DNA from 3 places in the Shewanella morhuae genome. Region 1 is predicted to be linked to each of the others. Evidence: predicted binding sites of a transcription regulator. Region 1 holds the regulator's gene; each other region holds the start of a gene.
What was found. The regulator sigma-54, encoded in region 1, starts transcription at its own class of promoters, with help from an activator protein. The targets are predictions, from matches to a motif close to GTTGGCACGNNNNTNGNNT.

Region 1 (11,025 bases):
ACCCAATTTCAGCGGTTAATGCTGAGCCTGCCCGTCCTGCAAATAATAAGGCTGTGACTACCGGTCCTAACTCACGCAGTAAACTTAATGCCACCATAGGGCCTAAGCTTTCTTCGGTGCCAAAGCCGACTAAAATATTGTAGCCTTGTAGCGCAAGTACCATGCCGATGAACAGCCCTGAGACTAAAATAATCACCATAGATTGCACGCCGACCACATAAATCTGCCGTACTAATAATGGAAAACCTTTACGCACACGTGGCCAACGAAAAATAGCGCCCCACAGCATCAGCCCAGCACGGCCAAAACCAAGTACAAACTCAATGGCGCTGTGGCCCAAGTCAGCAATACTGTCGATTAACTTCACTTGCCAACTCCCTTTGCTAACAATTCTTGTTGATAATCACTGGCAGGATAATGAAACGGCACTGGGCCATCCGGCGCGCCTTGAATAAACTGTTTCAACTGCGGATTATCGGCGTGCTTTAATTCCTCTGGCGTGCCGTGAGCGATGACTTTTTTGTCTGCCACCACATACACATAATCGGCAATGCCAAGCACTTCATCTACGTCATGGGATACCACAACGGAGGTAAGATTGAGCGCATCGGATAACTCACGAATAAGCTTCACCAATACACCCATTGATATTGGGTCTTGGCCTGCAAATGGCTCATCGTACAGCACCATTTCAGGTTCTAGTGCGATGGCTCTGGCCAATGCGGCGCGGCGCTGCATACCGCCAGATAATTCGCTTGGCATCATCTGCGCGGCGCCACGCAAACCCACGGCTTCGAGTTTCATCAGCACGATAGTACGAATGATATCCTCTGGTAGCCCTGAATGTTCACGTAGCGCAAATGCGACGTTATCGAATACATTAATGTCAGTAAACAGCGCGCCGCTTTGAAACAGCATGCTCATACGCTTACGTAACTGAAATAACTCATTGCGACTCACGCCGTGGATATCGTGGCCGTCGAATAACACTTGCCCATGGTCTGGCGTTAATTGACCACCGATTAATTTCAGCAGTGTCGTTTTGCCTATACCACTGGGGCCCATAATCGCCGTCACCTTGCCCCGTGGAATGGACAGGCTAATATCTTTAAATATTGCGCGCTGACCGCGGCTAAACCCCAAGTTACGGATCTCAACCAACGATGTTTGTTCTTGAGTCATGCTTGATCCCAACATTTGCAAAGAGGCAATCCCAATCTTGCAAGACCGTCCCAACAAAGAGCCGCAAATTGTACGTAATTGCGCTTTAACCTACAACCGAATCGACACTATCGGCCTGCGATACTTTCAATTTGACTCATTTACAGCGAAAATGCGCCATAAGTTTTCACTCTGCACCAGTTAAATGTTACTTAATGTTTTAAATCTAGTTGCAGAATAGGTTTTATTGGTTATTTCGTTTGCACTTAGCTCGATCCTTATCCACTTTAAAATATGGATAAGCTGAGACTTAAGTACAAATTTAGAAATATTCTGCGGGATAATACCCACCACGAGACAGAATAAATCCATTGAAATAAACCACAAAGACGATGATATTGCTCAAGATGGTCTATCGCGATACTGCTTGTTCTACATGAATAACTACTATCGCTGAACTTGACGAACTAACTCAATCGTCCTAGCCTGCCGCGATTGTTTTACGGTTTTAGATAAAGCATCGCCATAAAACAGTCGCGAAATTGGCTGAAAATAAAAGATACTTGGCAGAACGCCGATTAAATATCATCTTTATCGCGTACCAAATTGTGCTACTCCAATCCCATAACTGGGGCGACAAAGACAATGCAAAAAGAGAGATAGACATGGTAGACAAATCACAACTGCGCCAATGGGGCTGCAAAGTTATCGACATTGAAAAGTCAGCCCTAGACAATCTTTATCAGTATGTAGATTCAGTTGAATTTGCAGAGGCTTGCGAGTTAATTCTCAACTGTACCGGTAAAGTCATTGTGATGGGAATGGGCAAATCTGGCCATATCGGTAATAAGATTTCAGCCACCCTTGCCAGCACAGGTACGCCGGCATTTTTTGTGCACCCGGGTGAAGCCAGCCATGGCGACCTTGGCGTGTTAGCGGATAATGATATTATTTTAGCCCTTTCAAATTCAGGTGAATCGAGCGAAATCCTCACCTTAATGCCCGTTATCCAACGTATGGGCGTGCCTGTGATTGCCATAACGAGTAAGCCAGAGTCCAATATGGCGCGCTTATCAAAAGTCCATTTATGTATTGGGGTACCTGAAGAGGCTTGCCCACTTGGACTTGCTCCCACGTCAAGCACCACGGCAACCTTGGTCATGGGTGATGCCATCGCGATAGCACTGTTACAGGCCAAAGGTTTTACCCGTGATGACTTTGCAATGTCTCACCCTGGCGGCGCACTTGGCCGTAAATTACTGTTAAAGGTCAACGATGTAATGCACAGCGGTGATGACCTACCGCTGGTCAACCATGATATCTGTATCACCGAAGCCCTGTACGAAATTTCCAAAAAAGGTTTAGGTATGACAGCGATTATCGATGATGAACGTAAGCTTGTCGGTATCTTTACCGATGGCGATTTACGCCGAGTCATTGATGCTGAAGTGAATCTACGAACAACACCCATTGCCGATGTAATGACCCGTAACTGCGTTACCATTATGGATAACATATTGGCGGCTAAAGCACTGCAAATAATGGATTCTAAAAATATTAACGGTTTGATTGTAATAGATAAAGACCGCCATCCCATTGGTGCACTTAACATGCTAGACATGGTTAAAGCAGGAGTCATTTAATGCCACAGCAAGGATTTTACGGCCCCATCAGTGATGATGTGTGGCAACGCGCGCAAAAGATTAAACTGTTGATTTGTGACGTCGATGGCGTGTTTTCTGATGGGCGTATTTACTTGAGTAATAACGGTGAAGAGCTAAAAGCATTTCACACCCGCGACGGTTATGGTGTGCGCTCGCTGCTCACTAGCGGTTTTCATCTTGCGGTCATCACAGGGCGCCAATCCAAAATCGTTGAGAACCGTATGGCAGCGCTCGGCGTGACACATATTTACCAAGGTATAGACAATAAATTTGCACCCTATGAGGAATTACTCACGCTTTATGGCGTTACCCCTGATGAGGTGGCTTATATCGGTGACGATATGGTCGACCTACCAGTAATGAACGTGGTTGGTTTAGCGGTTAGCGTTGCCGATGGTCATCCTTATGTCCGTCAGCATGCTCACTTTGTTACCACCCTTAATGGTGGCCACGGGGCATTGCGTGAACTCACAGACCTATTACTGCTGAGTCAAAATAAGTTCACCTCGGCCCATGGAATGAGTATATGAGCCGTGTGACGCTTGCGATTATTGCATTTTTCGGTACTGCGCTGGCGCTGTATTGGCAAGTGCAAAACAAGCACAATAATGATGCAGATAATAAAGTAAAAGATCAAAATACCCCAGATTACATCGTGGAAGACCTGCGCAGTGTCGAGTTTAATGAACAAGGACTTGTCAACAGTCGTGTTACTGCGAAACATATGGAACATTATGATTCCACTAATCAAACCTTGTTCACTCAACCTGTTTATCTTGTGTACCCCGACCAAGGTAAAGCACAATGGCAACTCAAGGCTGATGAAGGCAAACTTGATAAAGAAACTGGCAAGGTGGTATTACAGAATAATGTCATTATTGATGCTATTAGCTCAGAAGAACCGATTCAAACCTTGTCCACCAGTTATCTGGAACTCGATCTCAATACAATGATAATGACCTCTGACCGCACCATTTATGTCACAGGAAAAGATTTTAATATTCAAGGCCAAGGCCTTTTTGCCGACCTTAATGCACAAGAAGTGCGATTGACCAGTCAGGTAGTAGGAACATATGAAGCAAAATAACGTATTACTTGCCAGCCTCATTCTTATAATGAGCATGAGTGCCTTCGCGAAAGTGGATGATTTAAAACAGGAAGTAAAGATTAAAGCCGTAAGCCAAACGGCAGATATTAAGAATAACCAAGTTATCTTTTTTGGTCCGGTTGAAGTCACTCAAGGCTCTATCAAAATTATTGCGGATCAACTACGTGCATTTTCTGCTGAAGGTGAAAGCAGTAAAACCTTAGTCGCCACGGGTAATCCTGCCACTTATACTCAAGTCCTAGACGATGGTCGCCCAGCATCTGCAAGTGCGAAAGAGATTAGTTATAACATGGCAAGCCGTACCCTCACCCTCAAAGGATTAGCTTCATTAGATCAAGCGGGTAGCCAAGTCCGAGGGAATTTAATCCGCTACGACATCATTCAGCAAAAATTAATTGCCGAAAGTACTGGTAGTGGTGATGATCGCGTGATTACGATTATTCAGCCTGAAAGTTATCAAGATGATATAAAGCCCGGCACCTCAACCGATAAACCTGTCAAAAAGCAGGGTTCTAAATGACCCAGATCACTCTAAGAGCACAAAATTTAGCGAAAAGTTATAAGAACCGCCAAGTCGTTAAAGATGTCAGTTTGACGGTAAAAACCGGTCAAGTCGTTGGTCTACTCGGCCCAAACGGGGCGGGGAAAACCACCACATTTTACATGGTTGTCGGATTGGTAAAGAGCGATAAAGGCCACATTTTTATCGATGACGATGATTTAACCGCCGATCCGATGCACCTGCGTGCCCGCAAAGGCATTGGTTACTTACCACAAGAAGCCAGTATCTTTCGTAAGCTGAGCGTACATGACAACATTATGGCCGTGCTGCAAACTCGCAAAGAGCTAACAAAAGAACAAAGAGATCAAGAATTAGAACATCTGCTGGAAGAGTTTCATATCACCCACATACGTGACAGCCAAGGTATGTCGTTGTCAGGTGGTGAGCGTCGTCGTGTTGAAATTGCGCGTGCGCTAGCGGCTAATCCTAAGTTTATTTTACTTGATGAGCCTTTCGCTGGGGTTGATCCGATTTCAGTTATCGACATCAAAAAAATCATTGAGCAACTTAAAAGCCGTGGCCTTGGTGTGCTAATTACCGACCACAATGTGCGCGAGACATTAGATGTGTGTGAACATGCCTACATTGTTAGTCACGGAAACCTGATTGCAGAAGGAACACCAGCAGAGATCTTAGACAATCAGCAGGTTAGGGCTGTGTACTTAGGTGAACAATTCAGGCTATAGTTAACCAAAGGGAGTCGATGGCCGTAAATTATACTGGCATACGGCTCGACTAAAGAGGGGAATAAGCGACCCCATCTAATAATAATAACTTAGGGATCTGCGGTAACATGAAAGCGTCACTCCAGCTCAAACTGGGTCAACAGTTAACCATGACGCCACAGTTACAGCAGGCAATTCGTCTGTTGCAACTATCGTCATTAGAACTGCAGCAAGAGATCCAGCAAGCCTTAGATTCTAATCCCCTTCTCGAGCTGGAAGAGGATCAATTCGACGCAACTAAAGACCCTGTAAACCAAGCCTTATCGGATACCGATTTCAGTGAATCTGTTGCTCTGCCACCAGAAAAAGATAACTCCACTGTCGATACCGCAGAATCTTTGACTCAAGAATCCATGCCGGACGATCTCCCCATGGATACGACTTGGGATGAAGTGTTTACCGCCTCACCTAATTCAGGCCCAGGTGGGAGTCGCGAAGACGATATGCCCTTTCAAGGAGAGACCAGCGAAGGTTTATATGAGCATTTAGAATGGCAAAAAAATCTCACCCCCTTTTCGGAAACTGATTTAGCCATTGCTACCGCGATTATCGAAGCGATAAATGACCAAGGTTACCTGACCCAAAGCACTGAAGAAATTCTAGAGGCCATAGGTAATCCAGAGGTTGAACTTGATGAAGTCGAAGCCGTACTTAAGCGTATTCAACATTTTGACCCGATAGGTGTCGCCGCCAGAGATTTAAGCGAGTGCCTATTAATCCAATTATCCCACTTTGCACCCGATACGCCCCATCTAAGTAACGCCCGCATGCTGATTAAAGATCATTTAGATCTCATTGCTGCACGTGACTTTAGACTGTTGATGCGTAAAACTAAGCTCAAAGAAGATGAGTTAAGAGATGGTATAGCACTCATCCAAACCCTTAATCCTCGCCCGGGTTTATTAATTACTCCCAACGAGGACGAATACGTTATACCCGATGTATCAGTGTCGAAGAAAAATGGCCGTTGGGTGGTTGAACTCAATCCTGACAACATGCCAAAAATAAATGTAAATCAACACTATGCAGCTATGGCGCGCAGTTCTGCAAACCAAGCCGACAGCCAATTTATTCGTGGGCACCTGCAAGAGGCAAAGTGGTTTATTAAGAGTTTAGAAAGTCGTAATGATACTTTGCTCAAAGTCGCTAACTGTATCGTCCAATACCAGCAAGGCTTCTTTGAGTATGGTGAAGAAGCAATGAAGCCTATGGTGCTTAATGATATTGCCGAAGCAGTAGAAATGCATGAGTCAACCATTTCGCGGGTAACAACCCAAAAGTACATGCATACTCCAAAAGGGCTTTTTGAACTAAAATACTTCTTCTCTAGCCATGTCAGTACAGATGATGGTGGTGAGTGTTCATCAACGGCAATTAGAGCCTTTATTAAAAAACTGGTTGCAGCAGAAAATCAGAAAAAACCATTAAGTGACAGTAAGATGGCACAACTTCTGGCGGAGCAGGGAATAAATGTAGCACGCAGAACTATTGCGAAATACCGAGAAGCTATGCTTATTCCTCCTTCTAATCAACGTAAGAGCTTATAACCTACAGTGAATATCGGAGGACGTTTCTATGCACATACACCTAGTTGGGCACCACATTGAAATTACCGAATCGTTACGCGCATATGTAGAAGAAAAGTTTTCAAAACTTGAACGCCATTTCGAACAGATCAATAATGTGCACGTTGTGCTCAATGTTGAGAAAATACAACAAATTGCTGAAGCGAGGATAAACCTCATCGGTGGTGAAGTATTTGCCACTGCCGAGCATACTGATATGTATGCAGCTATAGACGCCCTGATAGATAAGCTTGATCGTCAGGTTATTAAACACAAAGAGAAGTTAACAAAACACTAATAATGGAACTTTGTAGCATACTGCGGCCGGAGTGCACTACCTGCGCCACTCCGGGCAGTAAGAAAAAAGTACTGGAACTCATCAGCGACCTAGTTGCTGCCCAGTACCCGACCCTCTCATCTCAAGAGATATTCGAAAGCCTAGTGGCGCGCGAAAAAGTGGGGAGCACAGGTATAGGTAACGGTATCGCCATTCCACATGGTCGATTAGCCGATATAGATCAACCCATTGCCGTACTAATTAAGTGCGAAGAGCCAATAGCATTCGATGCTATTGATAAGCAACCGGTTGATATTTTATTTGCATTACTGGTGCCTGCTGACCAATGTCAGCAGCATTTAAGCACCTTGTCTTGCATGGCCGAAAAACTGAGTGACAAGCAAATATTGAAACAATTGCGTAAGACACATGATGAAACAGAACTCTATCAGGTAATCACAGGATGAAACTGGTTATAGTGTCAGGTCGCTCAGGCTCAGGTAAATCCGTTGCCCTTAGGGTACTCGAAGATCTCGGCTATTATTGCGTCGATAACCTTCCGCTACCACTGATTGGGGCTTTACTTGACCAACTGAAAGGTAATAACGAGCTCGTCGCTATCAGTGTCGATGTGCGTAACATGCCTGAGCAAGATAAAGTATTAACTCAACAGCTCGAAAGTCTGCCTGCTGGCATTGAGTTGACGAGTTTCTTCCTTAATTCTAGCGATAAAATTTTGCTTAAGCGTTACAGCGAAACCCGTCGCCTCCATCCTTTATCTAAGAGTCAAGTTTCATTGCAAGAAGCAATAAAACAGGAAGGCAAGCTGCTCGAGCCTATGTCAAAATTGGTCGATCACTACATAGATACCTCAAATTTGAATATTTATGATTTGAGTGACCAAGTGAGACAAATCCTGCTAGGCAGTGTTGATAAAGAATTAGTGATTAACTTTGAATCTTTTGGATTTAAGCACGGCATGCCAGCAGAGGCGGACTTTATGTTCGATGTACGCTTCTTACCCAACCCTCATTGGGAGTTAGCGCTGCGCCCACTCACAGGCTTAGATGAACCCGTGGCTGAATTCTTAAATCGTCAACCACTGGTGAATAAGCTCATCTGGCAAATCGAAAATCTACTCGAAACGTGGCTACCACACCTTGAGCGTAACAACCGCAGTTACTTAACCGTCGCCATTGGTTGTACTGGCGGTCAGCACCGCTCCGTTTTCGTTGCTGAGCAATTAGCTAAACGCTTTAGGAATAGCAAGCATCAGGTTTATGCGCGCCATCGAGAACTTGATAATGCCAAAGCTTGAACGTCAGATAACCATCTGCAATAAACTCGGATTACATGCCCGTGCCGCCACTAAATTGGTGGTACTGGCATCTGATTTTGATGCAGTGATTACTTTGATACAAGGTAATAAACAGGCATCGGCCGCCAGCGTACTTGGTTTATTGATGCTGGAGACTGGTATGGGTAAAACCATTAACATTATCGCTGAAGGCCCCGATGCAGAGCCCGCTCTAGACGCAATTTGTGCCTTAATCGACGCTAAGTTTGACGAAGCCTGTTAGTCTTACTTTATCTTAATTACCCTCTAGTGAATCTTATAGACTGAATTTTAGACACGGCATCATATTTGTCGCTCGACGGCATGAGCCAAGGGCTATTACACTAGCGATTATTACCGCTGTGCCATAACTTAAGCCAACTCTTATTGCGCCTTAATCCACGCAGAAATAGCTATTCTCTGCACGGACAAGTCTTCGTTAAGCCAAGCTCAAGCTGTTACACACTCAATCCAAGTTGCCGCACAATGGAGGACAAATGCCCGTAGAAAATCCAGAAAACGATCATCCCGGACATAGTCTTGACCAGCTAAACCAAGCACTTAGCAGCGGTATGTTTGTGCACGTGCGTAATATGCTTCAGAAAATGGCCGCCTCTGATATTGCGCTGATTTTGGAATCATCACCGCCCGATGCCAGACAAGTGTTATGGCAATTGATCGACCAAGAACACATAGGTGACATACTCGATGAATTGAGCGAGGAGCTAAAGGATCCATTAATCCGTGGCATGAGCCCTGAGCGAGTAGCCAAAGCAACCGCAAGTATGGATACCGACGATCTCGCCTATGTTTTACGTAGTCTACCCGACGCCGTTTATAAACAAGTGTTGCAGTCGATGACGGAACAAAACCGTCAACGGGTAGAGCAGGCCTTATCTTATCCCGATGAGACCGCAGGCAGCTTAATGAATACAGATACAGTGACGCTAAGACCCGATGTGAATATTGATGTAGTACTACGTTATCTTCGTCAGCGGGGCAACCTACCCGACACTACAGACACACTTTATGTCGTCGATAAAAAAGATAAAGTACTTGGTGGCGTTAGGCTTGCCGATTTACTCACCTGCGCGCCAAATACAACGATCCGCAATATTATGGATCCTGATATTGAGAGCATTCCGGTTAGTATGTCCGACAGTGAGGTGGCAAAAAAATTCGAACGTAATGACTGGGTGTCCGCCCCTGTCGTCGATAATGATGGCAAGCTGCTTGGACGTATCACTATTGATGATGTGGTCGATGTTATCCGTGAGGATGCAGAACACTCGATGATGGGTATGGCAGGTATGGATGATGATGAGGATACTTTTGGCCCAGTGCTTAAAAGCACCTTACGTCGCTCACTCTGGCTCTCTATTAATTTATTCGCCGCCTTGCTCGCCTCGTCTGTCAGCAATATGTTTGAAGGCACTATTGAGCAATTTGCCACTATAGCGGTATTAATGACAATAGTCCCGAGCATGGGGGGCGTTGCAGGAAACCAAACTTTAGCGCTAGTGATCCGTGGTATTGCATTAGGTCATATAGGCCAGAGCAACGCACGCTGGCTTATCGGTAAAGAATTATCGATTGGATTTCTTAATGGATTAATGTGGTCAATCTTAGTTTTTATCGCGGTATTTGTGTGGAAAGATGATATCCCACTCGCTGGGCTCATTGGTGGCGCTATGCTAATTAATATGACGATTGCGGGGCTTGCTGGCGCAAGTATTCCATTGATATTAAAACGACTTAAAATCGATCCTGCACTTGCTGGCGGTATGGTATTAGCCACAGTAACCGATATTGTAGGCTTATTTGCCTTCCTTGGTTTAGCAACAATCTACTTGATGCACTAACGCGCTAACATTTAAGCGAACACAATAAAACCATTTGCTTAGCGGCTGGAAACCATAACGAATAAAGCTACTTGTCATTTAGCTGATAACGGTAATGTGATTGTGGTGTTAATCACTTAAATAACATGTTGTAACAGGCTAAAACGTCTTACTGCAATATGCGCATCGCCAAGCAATTTGCATCGCCGTTGCCCCAATGGAGGTGACCGAATCTAAGTTAATGTGTACAAAAAAGTCGCCCTCAGGCGACTTTTTCTATCATTAATCTCGTGGCTAAACCAGACAATTAACCCGTTGGAGTTAATACGATCTCTACGCGGCGGTTTTGCGCACGGCCGTTCGCATTTGCATTCGATGCAATCGGGCTGGATTCGCCCATACCTTGAGATTTAACACGTGCAGAGGCAACGCCTTTACTCATCAGATAGTTACCGACTTCACTCGCACGCACTTGTGATAAGCGTAAATTATAAGAGTCTGAACCACTGCTGTCGGTATAACCTAATATGTTCAGTTGCGTTTTACTGTATTCTTTTGCCACTAACGCTACCGAGTTGAGCACTCGTTTGGCTCCATCACTTAATTCAGTTTGATCAACACCGAACGTCACTTCATTAGGCATGTTCAAAATAATGTTATCGCCACTGCGAGTCACACTCACACCCGTTGAGGCCAATTGTTGGCGCAATTTAGTTTCTTGCACGTCCATGTAATAACCAATACCGCCGCCTACAGCAGCGCCAGATGCGGCGCCAATTAATGCGC
Region 2 (11,025 bases), 3.0 Mb from region 1:
ACTCGTTTTAGCACAATAAGATTGATAACGAAAAAGGGATAAGCACATAGTTGTGCTTATCCCTGTTCTTAACTTTAGATGATCACTAAAAAATAATGCGGATTTAGCCTGTAGATTTAATAACCTCAACAAGACTTATCGACACAACTCCCTCTAATTTATGACTCTAAAACATTAGCTCTAATACATAAATAATGATGTTTGAAGCGCTTAATGTAAAAAGAAAAAATACACTACTAAGAAAAAAGAACTGAGCGCTCCAATAACAACGGGGTAAATAAGATAAGCATCCTGCGACCTTGCTGCACGTATATAGCATAAATGCACAAGAAAATAATTGTAGATAAACATCATTATTAAAACAATAACGCCATGACTAAAACGTAATGTATTTATATTAATAGAAACAACGGTAAGTAACAGCAAATTAAGCAGGATTAAATAAAGAAAGACTTTCTGCAGTTTATCTGAACCGTTACGATTAACAGATGAAGCCATTGCATGCCCCTATGTTTTCGCCCGTAATTTAATCGCATCAACCAGCCGTTGGATGTCAATATTGTTATCTGATATCCAGCGAGCACCTAAAAACTTTAAAAGCCCTTTAACCGGTTGTTCTCGAGTCACTTCACATAACACACGAATATCATCAAGCTCGATATAAAATGTCATTCCAATTGAGAGTGCTTCGTTGCTCAAAATACCTACACCACTAATACTTACATCTTTTATATTAGCCGTACCAAATGAAGTAAAAACGAACCAACGAGTCGTGGATAAATTAACGGTTAAGCCGTCACAAGCTAGCGCTAATGGCGACCTTTTATTATTCCGCAGACTAAATCGCTGGTGAATTCGACGATTATCAAATTCAATATGTTGGTAGTCTGCAGCAAATTCATCCTCACCATTTGAATGCAAAAACTCTTCATGCAGATTCATAGTCATCCCTAACAAATGAGTTTAACTAATTTAACGAGTTAGTTGTGGCTTGCTGCTTAACTTCATTGATTGTAATGCCCTTTGGCACAGCATGCTCTGACGAACCAATCATACCTCTTAATAGCTGCTCAGCGGAAGATGTTAAAATTAATGCTTCTATGCGCCTATTTGCCGCCGCTGCCGTATCATTGGTTATATAAGGTATTTGATCTGCCATTCCCGTTACCTGAATAACTTGGTTACGCTTTACACCGCCGCGTTCAAGCATTCTACGCGCTAATAAAGCCCTTTCACTTGATAACTCCCAATTGGTAAATAAATCTCCCGCATAAGGCGTTGAATCAGTATGCCCAGTAATAACCATACTATTAGTAATACGCTTTAAAATGGGTCCCAAAGATAACAGTAAGTCTTCGAAATAAGGCTGCATTTTTGCACTGCCACGCGTAAACATAAACTGGTTCACATTATCATGAATCAAAATACGGATCCCTTGTGGGACAATCGTTACAGCGATATTATCGGCCATACTTGAGCTCTGCACGACCCTATCTAACTCTCGGGCTAATGCTGTTAATTGAGCTTGAGTATCGAACTGCCCTGGGATTAATGTCCCTTCTTCTTGCCCCTCAGACTCCCCACCTCGAAATGTCGGTTGAGAGGGAATAATGGGAGGAGCAAGAGATGCATTAGTCTCAAAGTCAATCATCGAAGATGATTGACTTAACTCAAATGGATTTATGGGTCCAGAAGGATTCATATCGCCACGCAAATATTGCACTATCATGGTGCGTTCTTTTTGGTCAGCAATCTGCATAATCCACAGCACCATAAACAATGCCATCATCGCGAGGGTAAAGTCAGCAAAAGCAACTTTCCACGCCCCACCATGGCCATGATTACGCTTACCTCGTTTACGCCGCTTAATAATAACTGGCTCATTTTTTTGGAGCATCAGCTTTTTGGTCCTTCCATCCAACGTTCTAATTCGATAAATGAAGGTCTATTTTCACTTTGTATTTGTTTTCGCCCTGCATCAATCGCCATCATTGGGGGCTTTCCTTTTGAAAAGGTCACCAATATTGCTGCGATACAGCGTAGCTGTGCCGACTTACGGTCAACCAGATGCTCTAACGCCTTTGACATTGGGTCAAAAAAACAATAACAGGCAAAAATACCAATAAATGTTCCCACTAATGCTGCGGCAACTTTAACGCCAATCATAGTAATTGGACCGTCTATATTAGACATAGTGATAATAATACCGAGTACTGCAGCTAAAATACCAAAACCTGGCATAGCTTCGCCCACTTTACTGAACGCTTCAGATGGCCGTAATCGGTCTTCTTCAATTCGATGAATTTCTTCTTCTAATATGTGTTCTAAATCATGGGGGGATATTTTACCTATAGATTGCACTCGCAAATTATCAATTAAAAATTGTAAGACATGTGGTTGTTCAAGCATTGCTGGATACATGAGAAAAATAGAGCTCTGTGTCGGATTCTCTAAATGTTCATCAAGTACTTTTAGGCCCTGTGATTGGATCTGCGACATTAACATTCCCATTAAAGGAAATAGTTGGGGATAGAATTCAGGATCTTCCTTGCCTTTCTGAAATAACTCTTTCAGTTGCTCAAACATTTCTTTCAAAACGGATTGTGGGTTAGCAATAATTAATGCTCCAACCCCTGCACCAGAAATAATTAAAATTTCAGCAGGCTGCCATAGTGCCGCTAAAGCACCGCCAGCCCACATATATCCACCAAATACAGATGCTAAAATAATTAACAGCCCAACTAGTTTACTCATTACGATCTTCTCACTTTTAAACTTTAGCGCTGCAATATTGTTTTTAACTGTGAAATAGCTGATTTATGCAATTGGCAAATACGCGTTTCTGTTAATCCCAATGCCATCGCAATCTCTTTTAAATTCAGTTCATGATGATAGTAAAGCGACAGAATTAGCTGTTCTCTTTCATTTAATTTCGAAATAACTTTCATCAGGGTTTTTTTGATGAGTAATTGTTCAACATCATTACTTCTATCTACGGGCTGCTCGCCACCTAACAACAGCTCGTCTAAACTTTTCATCGACTCAGATTGTGTTGAATATAACCGTTCTCGATATTCTTCGGCGCCCAGCCCTAACGCACTAGCAACCTCAGCGTCACTCGGTTCACGGCCCATTTCTCGACTCAAACGTCTAACAACATCATTGAGCTCGTGGGCTTGTTGCCTTACAGGCCTTGGACGCCAATCTTGGCGTCTGAGCTCATCCAATATCGCGCCGCGAATACGCTGCCCTGCAAAAGAAATAAAGCCATTATCCAGCTCACCAGGATAACGGCGAGACGATTCGAGCAAGGCCATCATGCCAATTTGCTCCATATCCTCAAGCGCTAACATAACGCCACAATGACTGCGCATTTGCGATACGACACGTTTAATCAATGGTAAATATTGCCGAATAATCTGTTGCTCAGATTGGCGTTCATCGACTGGATAGTCAGAGGCTTGTTGGTATGCCAGTTGGCCAGCTGTCGTCATGATAGTTACTGAATGACCATACGGGTGAAGAGTACTTCGTCGATATCCGATGGTAACTGATTATCTGATAGCACTTTTATCATTAATATCAATGCCTCAGCTTGCAGACTATCGAGTTGGTCGAGGCTATTTAACTCTATAAATGTTTTACGTGAAAACATTTTCATCATGGTGTTACGCAGCAATGCATCTGATTCAACTAAAACCGTTTGCATATTGGGATTATGGCTTTTTAATGACATTTCGAGCAGCATGTAATGCGGATATTTATCCCCAGGGATCGAGATAACAAACTTTTCCAGTGGATAATATTTGGCCACAGGTACAGGCTCGACTTCCGGCTCAGAAGTGAACATTTCTGTTAACTTCCAATCAGCACTATTATTGCCAACCCAAAAGGCGCCCGCGGTAGAACTAATCAGTACCAGTACAGCAACGATAATTTTTACTAACTGAGATTTTGCAATTGCCATGAAACGACTCCGGCGTTAAGCCAACAAATCTAATTGAGATTTCTCTCTATGTGCTGTATCGACTACTTGTTCAGCTGTAGTTTCTGCTGCAATTGATGAGGGAAATAGCGCAGTTTCCTGCTGCTGTTGTTGTGCATCCCCTTGGCCAACATCAACGTCTATTTGGCCGCCATGATCCATCGCTAAATCAACTCTAAGGCGTTCTAATCCGTTGAGTAAAGCATCACGAATGGCTGGGTTTACCGCATGCATTTGTACCTGTAAACGGTCGCCCTCTAGGCGAATATTAAGCTCTATCTTCCCTAACTCGGGCGGATCTAGTCTTAATTCAGCCCGTTTAATATGCTGATCGACTTGAAAACGAAGGTGTTCTTTTAAGGGCGTTAAAATCTCCTGCGTTTGCTGTGCCAAGGGAGCTGCAGGCGTTAACGATACCGGCCCCCATTGCGTTGCGCTTGCTGCTTGCGGCGCCGCAGTTTGGGATAATCCCATGGCATTAATATCCTTCACTTCATGTCCTCTAAATTCGGAGAAGACACGTTGGAATAACGAGGGATCTGATTTAAGCAGCGGTGCATCGTCATTAAAAGAAGCCAACATAAAGTCGGGTGAAAATGTACTACTGGTTTTTGATGACGCGGTATTAATGCTAGTAGTCTGAGGAATTTCTCCCGCTAGCATTGTCGATGAAGTCATCGCTGATGTTTGCCCTAAAGCAAATCCTACACCCAAGGCTTCTCTTTGGGTCTCAGTGCTTGTAGGCAACATAAAAGACGTAAAATTTTGTGCCGTAGGCACTAAATTAACCGTTTCAGTTGCAGTAATAGCGGCAGCCGTCAAAGGCAACGTTCCTGTGGAGTGACTTGTTGCAGTTAAGCTGCTTGCGGTAGCCAAGCCACTGATCGTAGTTAAGCTATTTTCCACATCAAGGTTCATACTATCAGCACCCATAACGGCGCTATTCAATAACGACAACGGCAGGCTTTGCGATGCTGTGGCAAAAGATATACCACCTAACATATCAGCTGTAACCGATTGGTTTAGAAGGGTGTCGTTGTCGCCAGCACTATCAAAAATACAGTGTTCAGCCGTTGGGCTACACTGTGATTCCTCTAAAGGTTTTTGAGTCGAAGCCGAATCAACGGCGAGTGCGACAGAGGTAAATGACGCAGATTTATCCTGATCAACTGCACTTGTTACTTTAGCTGTCGAGTGGGTATTTGCCCCCACTGGACGAGTTGAAAGAAGATCAGCGATCATCCAAAGCTCCACTCACTTGCGTTAATTGATAGGCTGCTAAGCCTGCTTGTTGTTCCTTAAAACGGCTCATCTCTGTCGCTAATTCATCACGAGCTAATATCAACTCTTGTAGCACTTGAGCATGAATACACTTTAATGCGTCCCGGGCAGATTGCTGCTCAGTATCGTTAGTTTTGCCTGCTTGTTGCAGCGCTTTAACTATCGCGACATTCACTTTTCGGACATTATCCCAATCTTGAGTATCTGCGTATTGGCGCAAAGCAGTACCAAAACGCGCCCACTGTTTAATTGAGATTTGTCCATCCTTCTCTGACATTAGTCATCACCTGAGTTACGGGTACCAAAGCTTCAGCACTATTTTCAACACTGGCGCTCACCAGTTGTCGGCTACAAAAGTCATAAAGGCGATGTAAACTCAGCGCCACTTCACCACCATTTTCAAGGTCGAGCATCGAATCCAAGCCATGCACTATGTTAAGGCACTTATGAATACTCATACCTTTGGCTTCATAGCGTTGATGTTCCATATGGCCAGCGGCGCGTTCTAGCTCTTCCAATAAGCCTTCAAGTAACATGCGCACCATATCGTGCGGCGTTGCCGCTGCAACTTGCGCATCTAACGCCGTTTGTTTATAAGCATTAAATGGATCGTACTCGTTTAACATTGATAATAATTTCCTAGTTAAATAACCCGCTCGCAGCACTAAATTGATTAATCGTCGCTTCCATTGCCGTAAATTGTGTCAAATAAATCTGATATCGCTGAGTCATTTGATAATTGTGACGGTCCATACTGTCATTCACACTTTTAATCTGTTTGTTTATGGTTTCTTGTTTGGTATCAATATAGCCATTGAACTGTGTAAACGGTTTTAAAGTTTTTTCTATGTTACTGATATAACTATCCTTACCGGTAAACATAGCTTGTACTTTTTCGGGATCCGCTTTAAAACTATCAGTCAGTTTCGCATCGTCAATTTTAAGCTTGCCATCACGGCCCATCTCAATACCAATATCAGATAAACGCATGCCGTTTGGTGCACTGGCAAATACTGAATCACGCAACTTAGTCTGTAATAAACGAATCGAGGTATCACCTTTCAACACACCAATCTGCGCTTGACTGACTGCAGGTGTTTTATCGTCTTTATCTTTATCCGCGGTGTCACTGCCGGAGGTGCTCACGCCTACAGAGCGAGTCAATTGATTGATTTGTGTCATTAAAGAGTTAAAAGAATCAACAAAATCTTTAACCGCTTTCTTATTGGCTTCAAAATCTTCAGTCACTTTAATCATACTGCTTTCGCCAGCTGCATGTACTTTGACTAATTCAAGACTCACGCCATCAACTACGTTTTCTAGGTAGTTGCTACTGCTGGTAATACTAATACCGTTTAACGTTAACTCTGCATCTTGCGCAGCGCGGCGTTCTGTCATGCCCCAATCGGCACCATCAAACTGCACTTGCAGCTTATTCGCTACGCCAGATTCCTTTGACGACAGCATAAATTCGATTTGATTACCGGTGCGCACCAATGACGCTTGTACGCCAGTATCACCCGCTTGCTTATTGATAACATCGCGTAGCTGCGACACTGAAATAGCCGCGCCACCATTAATCGTTGCTAAATCAATTTCCAAATGCTTTGCTGGGTCACTGCCCACTTGAATACTAATGACGCCAGTTGCAGGTAGCATTTCGTTTTCAGTGGCGTAGGTTTTAGTCAGCTGATGCGCTTGTGCCAATTTCTGCACACTTAAATCGTAGTTACCTTTAGGTGCATCAGATTTCACTGTGGCAGTGGCATTATCACCCGACACAGTCGCCATTTTACCTTTTGCCGCATCGCCGCCCATTTCACTGAGCTTAGTGGCCATCTTTTTCATGGTGGTTTCAAGCAACGTATAGGCATCTAGCTGTGCTTTGCTGGTCGTTAGTTTGCCTTTATAAAGCGTATCTTTACCCGCACGGTCTGCGCCAACCAATTGCTGAGCAAATTGTGCCGCACTCATACCTGAAATCATAACTACCTCCAATAAATTGAAAAGCAAAACACATGCCAAAATTAGTTGCTTGTTTTTAAACAACATTTAATCTGCGGCATGGTTAGCGTGAGCAATGTGCTTCCGTAGAAAGCTGTTAAACGGAAACCTGCCTTCCACTGTGAAATGCTAAATCACAACGTAGAGCTGCTGAGCTTAAGTGTTTTTAAAGCGATGTAATAAAAATGCCAGTCAGCTTAGCTCACTGGCATTCACACTCATATTGGCTAGCTTAATGAGCGGCATTAATAAAGCGGTATCAGCTTAGTGAAGGCCACTGCTAACATGAGCTTTAATTAACGTAACAGACCCATGACTAAACCAGTATTTTGGTTAGCAGAAGACAGTACTGTCGTACCCGCTTGAACCAGTAATTGGTTACGTGTCATGTTGGCAGACTCAACAGCAAAATCAGCATCCATAATACGGCCAGCTGCGGCTTTAGTGTTTTCGGTCACGCTAGCAAGGTTAGATGCAGTATGGCCAAGACGGTTAATGTTAGCACCCAGAGTTGAACGTTCAGTACCCACAGCAGCTAGGAAAGTATCTACTAGTGCAATGGCAGCATTAGCTGTACCACCAGTTAAAGTTCCAGCAACAGTTTTAGCAATGGCGCCCAATTTAACATCCATTGTTTCTGTTGTTCCCGCGCCAATTTGGAATTTAACACCAGTACCAGTAGTTAGTACGCCTGTGTCAAAAAGTTTATTACCCGCATAAGTTGTATTTTCTACGATACGAGTAATCTCTGCGTTCAACTGAGTAAACTCATCATTAAGCGCTTTCAAATCAGCTGATGAGTTAACACCGTTTGATGCTTGCGTAGCCAATTCTTTTTGACGATTTGCAATAGTAGTTAACTCTTCTAATGCGCCATCTGCCGTTTGTAACATAGAAGTCGCATCAGAAATATTGCGTGATGCCGTTTCCATGCCTTTAACGTTTGCATTCATGCGGTTAGCAATTTGCAAGCCAGCCGCATCATCAGATGCACTGTTAATGCGCAGACCAGTAGACAAGCGCTCCATAGCGTTAGTCAGTAGGTTATTGCTTTTGTTAACGGCACCTTGTGCAACGATTGACGCGTAGTTTGTGTGAACACCTAACATATAACGTTCTCCAAAAAATAAGGGTAAGATTGATAATGCCTGACTACAGGGATAATTAATTAAAGCGACGGTGGATATCAATAACTGAAACGATATTTAAAAAATATATACTTTAATTTGATCAAAACCGGTAATCATAGTCAACAGCATAAACACAAGATTAAAAAACATAAAAAAATGCCAGTAAACTAAGTCCACTGGCATTCATCAAATACTCGTTTTTTATTGAATAAACGGCATAAACTAAACAGTAATATTAAGTTTAATTAACGCAGCAGACCCATTACTAAGCCAGTATTTTGGTTAGCAGAAGACAGCACTGTAGTCCCCGCTTGAACTAATAATTGGTTACGTGTCATATTGGCAGACTCAACGGCAAAGTCAGCATCCATAATACGACCAGCAGCAGCTTTAGTATTTTCAGTCACACTAGCAAGGTTAGATGCGGTATGACCTAGACGGTTAATATTTGCACCTAGAGTTGAACGTTCAGTACCTACTGCAGCCAAGAATGTATCAACAAGTGCAATAGCAGCATTCGCGCCAGTAGTTAAATCACCAGCAGCCAGCGCAGCATCATCGATAGCATTTGTTGTAACGAGTAATTTCTCACCAGAACCAGCACCTATTTGGAAAGTAACACCAGCCTCTAGCTTAGTAAATAAGTTATTACCCGCATAAGTTGTATTGTCGACGATACGGGTAATTTCTGCGTTCAGTTGAACAAACTCATCATTCAGTGCTTTTAAATCATCAGCTGAGTTAACACCGTTTGATGCTTGCGTAGCCAATTCTTTTTGACGATTTGCAATAGTAGTTAACTCTTCTAATGCGCCATCTGCCGTTTGTAACATAGAAGTCGCATCAGAAATATTGCGTGAGGCAGTTTCCATGCCTTTAACGTTTGCATTCATGCGGTTCGCAATTTGCAAGCCTGCAGCATCATCAGATGCACTGTTAATACGTAGACCAGTAGATAAACGCTCCATAGCGTTAGTCAGTAGGTTGTTACTCTTGTTAACGGCACCTTGTGCAACGATTGACGCGTAATTCGTGTGAACACCTAACATATAACGTTCTCCAAAATAATGACTTAGTTTATTAAACCTGAGTTCAGGAATAATTACTTAAGGCGACAAGAATCATCAATTACTGAAATCCTAGTTGTTAGTTTTTGGAATATATTATGGGTTACACCAACAGGGCGCTTACCTGTTCACGGTTTGCATTGCTTTGTGCTAGTAGCGAAATCATTTGGTAAGCAAAAGGCGTGGGTTGCATAAATTTATGCAAATACTGCAAATCTTCTTTTGGCAGACTGACTGTATTTAATTGCTTAGCCTTTGCGAGCAACAATCGATGCGAGGCTTGAATAGCTTCGATTTGCAGTGCAATTTTTTTAGCCACTTTGGCTATTTTAGCCAGCGTCACTTTTAACATATCAATATCAGTAAAGCGCCACTCGCGCGGATCTTGCCAGCTAAAGATTTCTTCTAGATGAATATTTCGCGGCTCACCTGCGGGCAAGCGTTGCCCTTCACCCACCATTAATATGCCTTTATTAAGTGCTAACCAGCGCTCTGCTGTCACACTGAATACCGTTTCTTGGCTAATGGAGTGATCAATACTTATCTCTAACTGCGCTAAAACTGGCTCAATAATCTGCTGTAGGGCTAAGCGGTCATGATTAGCAGGTAAGTATAAATGCAGTGTTTTTCTAGCTCCATAGAGGGTGATATGTTCATCGCGGTTTTTACTGGCAGTTAAATCAACCCGCCTAAATCTGAACTGATGCGTGGTAGCTGGTTGCGACACTGAAACCAAGTTAAAATGATGGTCTAATAATAGTTTACCTTGGTAAGTCGGTTGAATTTGCAGTAGCTGTTGTCGATATTGCTCCGCCTGTTCAATCGCTTCTGTTGGCGTAGCCGTTTTATTAAACAGGCAGCTTTGCAGCTGTCGATGCAACAAACTCAGCAACTCTTTCGCGCTGAGTAAACTCTTTAATACGACTTGTGAGGCACTGATATTGTGCTGTTCTTGCGTCACTTTAGCCCAGCGCCCATAGGTTTCTAATCTATGTTTTGGGATGGGCCGCGCTTTTGCGTCGCCACGGGGTGAAGCAGCAAGTGGCGCCACATAATGTGATGTGACGGTTTGGCTTTGACGTAATTGAGTGAGTGACTCTCCAATCCCTTTAATCATTTTACTGCTACCTAGATGACTTACATATGATTAAAAAGGGACAGCTGGCTAATCTGTACAAATGTTTGCTGGGTGATCTTTAAGGCGGTTAACTTGACATTAAACTCAGCAGTCGCCGCGGCATAATCCAACTCCTGCGTTTCACCAATCACTTGCTTACTAAAAAGTATCATTTCTTCATGGGAGCTTTTTACTAATGACAGGTTATTTTGTTTACCACCAAAATCCGTGATAGCTGCACCGATACTGTCTAAGGTCTCGTTCAAAGTCGCTTGTATTGCCATAGCCGCAGTACTAAAAGCGTCGTCAGTAGGTGATAAACTAGGATCTTTTAATACGGCAATATAATCCATCGCTTGATTTAAAATATCTTGGCTCGCATTGGAAAATAGCACAGCTTCAGCAGTCACATTAGCCGTCGTCCACGAAGAACTAGAGGTT
Region 3 (11,025 bases), on a different contig from region 1:
ACTATGCAATTGTTTAAGTTGTACTTTGGTGCAGTACTCGGCATGGCAATGGGTATCGCCGCATTTGGTGAAGCAATTCATATCGAGCCAGAAGGCTTGCCACGTTGGGCTATTTGGTCAGCGGTGCCCATTTTATCTATGGCATTAGTGTTTATCTTCAAGGCACGTATGCAAGATTCGCCTTGGGGCGTATTAGCGGGAATTGTTGCGTTTTTCTCTGCCATGCTGGGTGGACATTATTTTGGTGATTCGGTGGGGATTTTTTTTGGCGCTTTAGCCGTAGGGATATACTCCAACCTTTTTGCCCGCTGGATGAAAGCGCCCGCCTCCATTGCATTGCTGCAAGGCATCGTCATCTTAGTGCCTGGCAGTAAAACCTATATCGGACTCAATGCGTTGATTTCTGGTGAGACTATGCTCAATCAATCACACATTGGATCGCAAATTTTCCTAATTTTTATGTCACTGATTGCGGGGCTTATCTTTGCTAATGTCGCCGTACCACCTAGACGAACCTTGTAACAAAGTTTGAATATAGCGGCAGCGTACTACCCTGCAACATTCTTAAGCTAACATTAAGTAAAATAAGAAACTTATTTTACTATTTCCTTGACGAGCTGCCACTTTCCGTGTGTTATTAAATTGTAAATTGCAGAGTAAAATTATTTTTACTGCAGTCGCCAATTTCATCGGAGTGGCCTTTTATGCAGAAATTCGTCCAGTATGCATGCATTCTACCTTACTGCATTAGCAGCTGTCTCAATGTAGCCCTAGCAGAAGCCATTAAGTCTGAACCAAAAATTCCAGAAACTAAAAAAATCAGCAAAATAGTCGTGGTTAATAACCCCATTTTTGATGAATCCGCTCCCGATGCTTTTTTTATCCACCGCTGGGCTAACGCCTTACATATTAATACTAAAGAATATGTGGTCCTCGATAATCTGACGTTTAACGAAACTGATAGTATCAGCCAAAAAGATCTCGACGAATCCCAACGGCTTCTACGTGCAGTTCCCTACATTCGCGATGCTAAAATTTATGTTGCCGAAAAAGATCCCGAAGCCGATACCGATCCGGCAGTTGAATCTGTTGTCGTCGAAACTTGGGATAACTGGTCCTTACTCCCGACTGCAAGTTTAAGTAGTTCAGGCGGTGATACTCGTTATTCTTTTGGCGTCAAAGAAGATAACTTATTTGGAACAGGTATCCGCACCCGCCTCAAATACCAATCTAATGAATCACGTAACGGCTATGCCTTTGCCTTTGAAGCCCCACTCAGCATTATCAAGCACGGTATCCTTGCAGCCGAATTTTATGATAATAGTGACGGCCAAGCCAAACACGTTTATGTCAGTAAGCCATTCTATTCACTTAATACTAATACCATGTATTCAGCAGAGTTTTTAGATGAGAACCGTATCGATACGCTGAAGCAAAATGGTGAGGATGTGAACGAATTCGAGCACACCATTGATTATCTAAATCTACAATATGGCTGGTTAATTAATAAAAATAGTGAACATCTGTCCCGCATTATTACTGGCGTGACACAAGATAAACATGAGTTCGCCAACACTGAACTCTATCCTGCATCCATGCTCCCCCAAGATAGGGACTTTATGTATCCTTGGGTCGGCTACGAGTTTATTCAAGACGATTTCTATGTACTCAATAACGTGCATCTCATTACTAATAATGAAGACTTTAACCTAGGTTGGCACCACTACGTACAACTCGGCCTAGAAACCAATGACGTTGACAACAATAGCCCCCTTGGCTATCACTTTAAGTGGCAAAGTACTGGTGGTTATAAGTTTGATGATCAGCTATGGCTATTAGAAATGGGCGGTACAAGTACCATCGCCACCAGCCAAAAAGACACTTACACAGTGGATATTCAAGCTGAATATTTCTATCAAATTCATCCTAAGTGGACGGCTTACGGTAAAGCTTGGGCTAGCCTTTCACAAAATACTTATCTGGATCTCACCAAAGGACTAGGAGATGAAACTGGCATACGCGGTTATCCTAATGAATATCAACAAGGGGATAATCAATGGTTGCTCACCGCTGAGATACGCAACTACCCCAATATTAATTTATACCAACTGGCTGAAATCGGCTGGGCAGTATTTACCGATTTGGGCCAAGCCTCTGGTGGTCAACTCGCCGATAATAACGAGGTCAGCGGCCCACTGGGTAGTATAGGCATTGGTGCACGGATTTATTCTTCACGGTCTAGCTATGGCAACGTTGCACATATTGATTTCTCAGTCCCTTACACTGGAGGGGAGGCAACCAATAGCTGGGAATGGCGATTCTTAGTAAAGCAGAGTTTTTAAGTATTAACGCGCCCAGCCTTAATCAGGCCGACAAAAACTGTCTGATTAACAGCTAAAGCATTAACTTTAAAGCATTAAATTAACTGTAAATAAAAGCGCTGCATTAGCACACTATGCCAGAGGCACGACCGATTCACTTAAATTAATAAAGCAAAACATTGCTGACATTTTTCACGATAAATGATGATCGCAGACGAGATATTGAAACTGACCCAATTTATAAGCATGCCTTAAGCAAAAAATTGAACATATTGTCGTCATGTCTTAGTTACAGTACAAAGTACAACCACTATTGATGACGTCCTTCACTTATCATTCGATAGGTAAAAATTACCCAAAATAGGTAACTTCTACAGTAGCAGGGCAACATCCCTCAAGGAACAACCAAGCTAAGTAACTGTTATTAAACACTTATATAATATGGCACATCGATTGCTATTATTAAAATCAAGTACAGTATGTTGCTGTATTTTTAAGTGTTTTCCAAGGAGGCTCCTATGGCCAGCTCAAAAAGTACAACAAATGACGCTAACACCACTGCCACTGTAGATTCACTCGTTACCGCACCCGTTACAGCAAAAGCCACTGAAGCAACGCACCATGCCGTTGATGCTGTAGCAGTAAAAGCCGCCTCCGCTGAAGATGCATTGCGGAAAACAGCCGCGAGCTCACAAGAAACTCTTGCTCATAAGCAAGAAGAAATCAAACAACAGCTACACGATTCATACAGTAAAACACGTGAGTTTGCCGTACAAAACCCACTCGCTACTGCAGGGATCGCATTTGCAGCAGGTGCGCTGTTAACAGCTTTATTACGTCGTCGCTAAGATTACATTATGCATAGCCGTGAAAGCTCTACCGCTCCTGCGCAAAAACCAACCCAACCTATTTATACGGGTCCGGGGCAGGCTGCACCTACGCAGTCGCCCCAAAATAGCACGGTAGAGCAAGCCATAGAGCAACTATCATTGATAGCTGCGCTAGGTCATTCAGTAAAGCAAAACTATATTAATCAGTTAATGCTGGTTGAGAAAATAGCTAGCGCAGAGTGGCAACTTAGCGGCCGCAGCCTTATCATCGCTGCGGCATTAGTAGTTTGCTTTGGTGCTGGCATAATCCTATTTTGGGGCAGCATATTGTTAGTGCTAGGTTATTTGCTATTTCAGCTAAGCAACTCAGTATTAATCACCGCGTCTACTTTAGTGATATTGCAATTTATTCTATTATTCTGGTGCTGGCGCAGCCTTAGCTATGTGCTTTCACAAGTCGGCTTTTCAAATACTTGGCAGCAGCTACGCCTTTTGTTCTTTACCACACCACAAGAACAGGAAACTCAACATGCTCATTCAACGCTTACTGAAAAAGCAGCAGGTAACACTCGCTGAGCTAACAGAGCAAAGCCGGCTGCAAAATGAACAGCTACAGGCAAATAGCCAACGACTGACGCACCATATTCGTACTTTTATGGGGTCAACGCCTGGTTTAGTGATGAGTTTTGGTCTTGGTTGCTTGTTTCAGCTGCGCCATAACAGCACCGTCAAGTTAGTACGTAGCCTGTTTGGTTTGCGGTGGATAACCAAACTCTAAACATCTAACAAAAAGTATCTCAAAAATATGTGAATACGGTTCTAGAGAAGGCTTTTTGAAGTATCGCTGTATTAAAATAGGTATACAGCACCAGTCGCATAATTGTGACGATAGGTATAATAGGCTGGAATGATCCCGCTAAGATATTGAGTGATATGAATTGTTATTTAAGTAATAAAAAGCCCGTTTGTCTTTTAAAGACAAACGGGCTTTTTATTGAATGAGGTGAGTTGGCCGATAAGCCGGGTCCTGTCTTGGACAGTCATTCATCTAGGCCTGCAATCGCTCACAGGCTCAAGCGACCTACCCGGTTCCAACGCGAGCCACGCCATACGGAACCCTATTTGGTCTTGCTCCGGGTGGAGTTTACCTTGCTACGAACTATTGCTAGCCGCACGGTGCGCTCTTACCGCACCCTTTCACCCTTACCGACCTGATAAATCAGGCAGGCGGTCTACTCTCTGTTGCACTTGTCGTCGGTTCACACCGCCCAGGCGTTACCTGGCACCCCGCTCTTTGGAGCCCGGACTTTCCTCCCCGTTCTATTGAACGCGGCGACTGTCTGGCCAACTCGGCGCGGATTATAGCCTAAGCCACCCTGATGCACCACAGATAATCCGTTCATGGTAGTTTTAGCGCTTATAAATCAGACTCTAGGCCATATTTATACAGAGCATTCTTTTTAAGTCCATGAATTTGCGCGGCAATTGCAGCGGCTTTCTTGAGCGGCAATTCTTCGCACAAGAGTTTAAGCGTATTAATAGCTACCGTAGGGATGCCTTCGTCATCACTCACATGGTGACCATGCACCATCAGCACGATTTCTCCCTTCTGCTGGTTAGGATCTGTGCTCACTTTAGCGAGCACTTCTGACACTGGGCCAGATAAAAAGGTTTCAAAGGTTTTAGTCACTTCACGCGCCATCACCACATGGCGATCGCTGCCCAGCACTTCAACCATAGTCGTTAAGCTATGCTCTATGCGATGTGGTGACTCGTAAAAAATCAACGTGCGTGGATCTTCTTTTAATGCCAATAACTTATCAGCACGGGCTTTTTCTTTTGATGGCAGAAAACCTTCAAAGGTGAAACGATCTGATGGTAAACCAGATGCACTCAGAGCTGTAATTGCCGCACAAGGGCCAGGTAAAGGGATCACATTAAAGCCTGATTGACGCACATGGGAGACTAAATGGTATCCAGGATCGGAAATCAACGGCGTACCCGCATCTGAAATTAGGGCGATCGATAACCCAGCGGCAAGCTGATCCACTATCCACTGCGCGCGCGCGCGCTCATTGTGATCATGCAGTGCCGTAGTTTTTGTGGTAATACCGAAATGACTCAATAACTTACCGCTGTGGCGAGTATCTTCACAAGCGATCAATGAAACCCGATTCAGCACCTCTATTGCCCGTGAGCTCATATCGCCCAAATTACCTATGGGAGTAGGAACTATGTAGAGTGCGACGCTTTGGTCCATATATACCTCTGTAATGACATGCCAAGACTTTCGTCAAGCGCGAGAGAAGGTTAAACTAGAGGCCGCATCTTACCAGAGTGAAGCCCAGTGTTAAAAAGCCTGAATACAACTAAGTTCGTTTCCGTGGCCATTTTATCGGTAATCTTGGCGGGTTGTGGTGTTTCATCGCCCAATTCCACTGGAACGACCACAACGGTTGCGACCTCATTAGCAGCTGCACCCTTGGCGGCAAATGTCTATTTAGCTCAAGCAGCTAATAGCAAGGAGGCGCAGCAACGCGATACCAACTTGCTGCTGGCGGCTCATGCCTATATAAATGCCAATGACTACGCCGCAGCGCAGAAACTGCTTAAATCAATACAGCCAAGCTTGACTCAAAGTCCAACACTACTGGCCGAACATAAATACTTAACGGCGCGTGTGCTTGAACACACATCTACCTATAGTGATGCTCTTAAAATCTTAAATTATCCAAGCAATTGGAGTCTACCAAGCTGGCAGATGACGGCCTATCACCAGTTTAAAGCGCATTTATATCAATTAAATAAACAACCAATTGAACAAGTGCGTGAGTTGAGTTTACTGGCGACTTACTTACCCCCTGCCCAAGCTAGCGAAGTGAACAATACTATTTGGCTAGTGCTGCAGCCGATGCACGAACAAACACTAAAAGCTTTTACCCAAGAGGCTAAAAATCCGGTATTTACCGGTTGGTTACAACTGGCTTATATCGCTAAGCATTACGCCGTTGACCCCTCTCAATTAGTGCGCTACTTAGGCGAATGGCAAAAGCAAAACCCTTATCACCCTGCTGCAGCCAAATTACCTGCCGATTTAGACCGAGCTTTAAATGCGAAGCCGTTTACACCGAAAAACATTGCTGTGCTATTACCACTGACTGGTTCAAGAGCTAACGCCGCTAATGCGATTCGCCAAGGCATACTCGCCAGTTATATGGCGAAGCAAAACGATCACGTCGCTGTTAACTTTTTTGATACCGCCGACGATGCCGCCAGAGCTTATCAACAAGCCGTTGCTGCAGGTGCCGAGTTTATTATTGGCCCATTACTACCAACTGAAATTGAACAACTGCAAGTGATGAATGCGACGAACGCTGCCACCATTAATGCAGCGGCCAACGCCGCTAATACTACCAATCCAGAAAAAATAGCCAATACCGTGGCTATCGCGCCGCCGGTGCCACAATTATTTTTAAATCAAGTGGATAAGTTTACCCCAGATCCAACGAAGTTTTACTTTGCACTATCACCCGCACAAGAGGCGGCCGATGCGGCGGAGCATTTATATCAAGATGGCGTAACAAAGCCATTACTACTCGCCAGTAATGATGCACTGGGCAAGCGTATGGCCGAGAGCTTTATTCAAGCGTGGAAAAAGAAAAGCGACAACGCGGTCGAAGTCTATTACTACGATGGCGGCGACCAAATGAAAACCACAGTGCAAGATGCCCTCGGTGTGCGTGAGAGCCAAGCCCGCATTGCCCGCATTAAAGAACTGGTGGGTAGCTCTGTACAAGCAGACTTCCGCTCGCGCCAAGATATCGATGCCATTTATATGATTTCGACGCCGCAAGATCTTACCTTATTAAAGGCATTTATTGACGTTAATTTCAGTGTGTTCACTCAGCCTGTACCGCTATACACATCAAGCCGCAGTCGAGTTGAGAACGAAAGTACCCAAACAGCACAAGATTTAAATAATTTAACCTTAAGTGATGCGCCGTGGTTGATGCAGAACGGCGAAGAAAACCTGATGGTCAAAACCTTATTCCCTAGCTGGAATAACAACCAGAAGCGTTTGTTTGTAATGGGTTATGATGCAATGGACTTGATTGGCCGTTTGGCACAAATGCGATCCTTTACAGGTTACCAATACAATGGCCGTAGTGGCGCATTATCGGTGAGCCCTGATGGCATAGTTAACCGTCAATTAAGCTGGGGACGTTACCAAAGAGGCAGTTTTCGTCAGTTATGACACTCGGACAGCAGGCAGAAGCACACGCCCAACATTACCTTGAACAACAAGGTTTAACGTTTGTCGAACGCAATGTCCGCTATCCGTTTGGCGAAATTGATCTCATCATGCGCCATAAAAGCCATTGGGTATTTGTCGAAGTGAAGTATCGCTCGGCAAATCTATATGGCGGTGCATTACAAGCATTAAGTCGTGCACAAATGACCCGAATTCGTAAGGCTGCCAGCCATTATTTACAACTTAATCGGCTCGATGTGCCCTGCCGTTTTGATGTCATAGCGATAGAGACCGAGCAAATTCATTGGCTGATTGATGCTTTTTAAACAGCAAAAGTCAGAAAGTGATAATACAAATTATTTTTAACGTCTGTGCCTCAACTCCCGCGCGGAAATATGGCATGATAGCAATACTTTATCCCGAAAGGATTTATCCATGTTAGAACGCATTAAAGACAGCTTTACTGAATCTATCCAGACAAAAATCGATGCAGCCGAAGCACTGCCAGAATCTATCGCCAAAGCGGCAGAGATGATGGTGCACTGTCTTTTGGGTGGCCATAAAATTCTTGCCTGTGGTAACGGCGGCAGTGCTGGAGATGCACAGCACTTTTCTGCTGAGCTACTCAATCGCTACGAGATTGAGCGTCCACCCTTACCGGCTATCGCCCTGTCTACCGACACATCGACCATTACAGCCATCGCCAACGACTATAGCTATGATGAGATTTTCTCAAAACAAATCTTAGCCTTAGGTCAACCTGGTGACATTCTGCTGGCAATTTCTACCAGCGGTAACTCAGGTAACATAATTAAAGCCATGGAAGCCGCATTAAGCCGCGACATGACGATTGTTGCGCTAACGGGTAAAGATGGTGGCGCGATGGCAGGCCTGATGAGCGTGGGTGATGTGGAAATACGTGTACCCTCAAACGTCACCGCACGTATTCAAGAAGTGCATTTATTGGTGATCCACTGCCTGTGTGACAATATTGACCGCACACTCTTCCCGCAGGACGAGCAGCAATGAGATACGCTGCCCCACTGTTAATAGTTTGCTTGCTGCTACAAGGCTGCGCCGGTGCTGTTATGGTGGGCGCAGTGAGTGGCGCTATGATGGCCAATGACGAACGCACCGTTAAGACTCAGATCGATGATACCAATACAGATTTTAGGATCACTAGTGCACTGCTAGAACAAGAAGATCTTAAAAAACAAACGAATATCACTGGTGTGTCAGTCAATGGCAATGTGCTTATGATAGGCCAAGCGCCCAACTCTACGTTAAGAGATAAAGCGATTAAGGTTGTACAAGATCTAAAGCTAGGCGGCAAGATCCATAATCAGATCCGTATCGGTAACCCGACTTCGTTCACCACACGCAGCAACGACACTTGGGTTACGACCAAAGTAAAAGGCCGCATGCTTAACGAAAAGGATTTAGATGTAACACGGATTAAAGTCATTACTGAAAACGGAGAAGTTTTCTTGCTCGGTGTTATCCATCGTTCGCAAGCAGACCTAGCCGTTGATATTGCCCGTAATACCGCTGGTGTACGTAAAGTGGTTAAAGTATTTGAATACACAGAGTGATTTAATAATTTGGTACTTTTAAACTTAAGCCTAAGTGCTGAGCTTGCTCACGTACTTAGGCTTAGTACGTTAGTCATGATTTTAGCGTAATGGTATCTGCCACTTTAGGTACCGAGGTTAATACTTTAGGCGTCGATTTTAGAAATAGTGAGCCTAGCCAAGGTAAAAATAACGAAGGCAATACAATTAAAGCCGCGCCGAGCCAACTTAAGTTATCCAACCACTCATCAAATAACAGCCAGCCTAAAAATACGATAAATAATAAACCCGTATATTCAGCAATAGCGATATCACTGGCCTGTGCCTTACGATAAGCCAGTACGCACAACCAATGGTATATGAGTAAAAAGACATTGCTCAATAAAGCCACGCCCACCAGCTCCCAACTTAAACCCGCAACGCCTTGAAATGCCACAATCACTATCGTTGCCGGAATACCCAGCAAGTTATATAGCATTAGTGTTAATACGGGATGCTCGGTATGAGGAACCTTTTTTAGGGCTAACTGGTTTACCGCAAAAGTAAAAGCAGAAAATAATACCGCAACGCCATACCAGTTCATTTCGCTCGGACGCAGGATAATCAAAATACCCGCAAAACCTAAGCCAGTACAGATAGTTTGAGCGGTGGTGATCCGCTCCCTCAGGAAAAAATACCCCATTAAGATGATCATTAAAGGTGCCGAGTAAAATAACGAACTCACGGTTGCTAGCGGCAAAGCCATTAAACCAATAATTAAAAAAAGCGCGCCAACTGAGCCGATGTTGGCACGCCAAAGGTGAACTGAAATATGTGTCGTCATCGGCCGCTGTGAATATAGCCATACTGGTAACAACATAAATACTGAGGAAATCTGTCTCACAAGGAGAAAAGTCGAAGCACTGGTATCGCTTGGTAACCACTTGATCGACACATCATAGAAGGCACTAAATAGATTACCCACTATCAATAAAATTAAACCGATCATGACTGGGCGCTGCATTATTTAACATCCATAAATCTCAATGGCCGCATAATAAAGCTCGCAAGACTTAAGCTAAAGTGATGCTTTCTCATGCTAGATGAATTAGATTCATACTAAAGCCTTTAGATATTGAAAATAATGAGAAAGCTACCACCACTGCGTGCACTACAAGTGTTTGAGGCCGCCGCCAGACAACAGCATTTTTCTAAGGCCGCCGATGAGTTATGTATTACTCAAAGCGCCGTTTCGCACCAAGTGCGAGTATTAGAAGAATATTTTGGCGAGCTGCTGTTCAACCGCCAGGGACGTAAGCTCCAGCTAACCCCTAAGGGACACGGATTATTTCTAGAGTTAGAACGGATATTCAATGAATTAAGCGACCTTAATTTTAAGGTTGCCGATACGCACAATCAACAGCTCTGCCTAGCCGTTTATAGCTCATTCTCGGTGAAATGGCTGATCCCACGACTGGCCGATTTTCGTCGCCAATATCCGAGCGTGAAAATCCGCCTCGAAATGATTACCCAAGATCCGGACCTCAGCACCAGCACGGCAGATATCTTTATCGCCGGTAAACTTAATCAACGCGGTTATTGGCAACAGTTACTGCATAAAGAACGACTAATTCCTGTGTGCAGCCCAAGCTTTTACCTTAAATGGCGTGACATTAATCTGAATAATTTTCAGCAGCAAGCCCTGCTCGTTGTCGATGAAGGGCCGTTAGGGCTCGACTGGCACAAATGGTCATCAGCACATCAAATCCCACTTGATAATGAACAACAACATGTGTTTAGCCATATTGTGATGGCAATTGAAGCTGCGATTGCAGGCCAAGGTTTAGCTCTAGCGCCAGATTTTATGGTGACTGGCGATATCGCCACCGGACGTTTAGTCGCCTTAAACCTCCCCGATGTACATACCGGATTTGAATTTACTTTCTTTTGTAAACAGCGCCGTTTATCGGAACCTGCAATTGCAGCCTTTTCCTCTTGGCTTAAATCACAGGCCTAAGGGAATTTTTGAGCATAAAAAAGCCGACGCAGGCGTCGGCTAAATAATTGATATA

Region 2: the regulator sigma-54 is predicted to act here: its motif matches at 7,274-7,292, upstream of fliD (flagellar filament capping protein FliD).
Region 3: the regulator sigma-54 is predicted to act here: its motif matches at 2,762-2,780, upstream of C9I43_RS15005 (DUF883 domain-containing protein).

Annotation. Positions count from the first base shown of each region.
Region 1 covers NZ_PYSG01000002.1:147,873-158,897, reverse strand. The annotation lists gene mlaE (lipid asymmetry maintenance ABC transporter permease subunit MlaE) at 1-367, opposite strand, end outside; gene mlaF (phospholipid ABC transporter ATP-binding protein MlaF) at 364-1,182, opposite strand; gene C9I43_RS01215 (KpsF/GutQ family sugar-phosphate isomerase) at 1,827-2,804, shown strand; gene kdsC (3-deoxy-manno-octulosonate-8-phosphatase KdsC) at 2,804-3,355, shown strand; gene lptC (LPS export ABC transporter periplasmic protein LptC) at 3,352-3,912, shown strand; gene lptA (lipopolysaccharide transport periplasmic protein LptA) at 3,899-4,453, shown strand; gene lptB (LPS export ABC transporter ATP-binding protein) at 4,450-5,181, shown strand; gene C9I43_RS01190 (RNA polymerase factor sigma-54) at 5,289-6,767, shown strand; gene hpf (ribosome hibernation promoting factor) at 6,796-7,083, shown strand; gene ptsN (PTS IIA-like nitrogen regulatory protein PtsN) at 7,086-7,529, shown strand; gene rapZ (RNase adapter RapZ) at 7,526-8,380, shown strand; gene C9I43_RS01170 (HPr family phosphocarrier protein) at 8,367-8,642, shown strand; gene mgtE (magnesium transporter) at 8,896-10,260, shown strand; gene C9I43_RS01160 (YiaD family glycine zipper/OmpA-like lipoprotein) at 10,547-11,025, opposite strand, start outside.
Region 2 covers NZ_PYSG01000002.1:3,165,954-3,176,978, forward strand. The annotation lists gene ric (iron-sulfur cluster repair di-iron protein) at 1-19, shown strand, start outside; gene C9I43_RS14350 (pilus assembly protein PilZ) at 508-942, opposite strand; gene C9I43_RS14355 (flagellar motor protein MotB) at 968-1,897, opposite strand; gene motA (flagellar motor stator protein MotA) at 1,897-2,754, opposite strand; gene C9I43_RS14365 (RNA polymerase sigma factor FliA) at 2,778-3,494, opposite strand; gene C9I43_RS14370 (flagellar basal body-associated FliL family protein) at 3,500-3,967, opposite strand; gene C9I43_RS14375 (flagellar hook-length control protein FliK) at 3,983-5,227, opposite strand; gene C9I43_RS14380 (hypothetical protein) at 5,217-5,543, opposite strand; gene fliS (flagellar export chaperone FliS) at 5,512-5,892, opposite strand; gene fliD (flagellar filament capping protein FliD) at 5,906-7,252, opposite strand; gene C9I43_RS14395 (flagellin N-terminal helical domain-containing protein) at 7,567-8,379, opposite strand; gene C9I43_RS14400 (flagellin N-terminal helical domain-containing protein) at 8,646-9,449, opposite strand; gene C9I43_RS14405 (hypothetical protein) at 9,571-10,584, opposite strand; gene flgL (flagellar hook-associated protein FlgL) at 10,605-11,025, opposite strand, start outside.
Region 3 covers NZ_PYSG01000003.1:97,638-108,662, forward strand. The annotation lists gene C9I43_RS14995 (threonine/serine exporter family protein) at 1-522, shown strand, start outside; gene C9I43_RS15000 (BamA/TamA family outer membrane protein) at 705-2,342, shown strand; gene C9I43_RS15005 (DUF883 domain-containing protein) at 2,840-3,169, shown strand; gene C9I43_RS15010 (hypothetical protein) at 3,179-3,727, shown strand; gene C9I43_RS15015 (hypothetical protein) at 3,681-3,929, shown strand; RNA gene rnpB (RNase P RNA component class A) at 4,152-4,503, opposite strand; gene rsmI (16S rRNA (cytidine(1402)-2'-O)-methyltransferase) at 4,569-5,411, opposite strand; gene C9I43_RS15030 (penicillin-binding protein activator) at 5,499-7,406, shown strand; gene C9I43_RS15035 (YraN family protein) at 7,403-7,729, shown strand; gene C9I43_RS15040 (phosphoheptose isomerase) at 7,839-8,432, shown strand; gene dolP (division/outer membrane stress-associated lipid-binding lipoprotein) at 8,429-8,995, shown strand; gene C9I43_RS15050 (DMT family transporter) at 9,069-9,977, opposite strand; gene C9I43_RS15055 (LysR substrate-binding domain-containing protein) at 10,098-10,970, shown strand.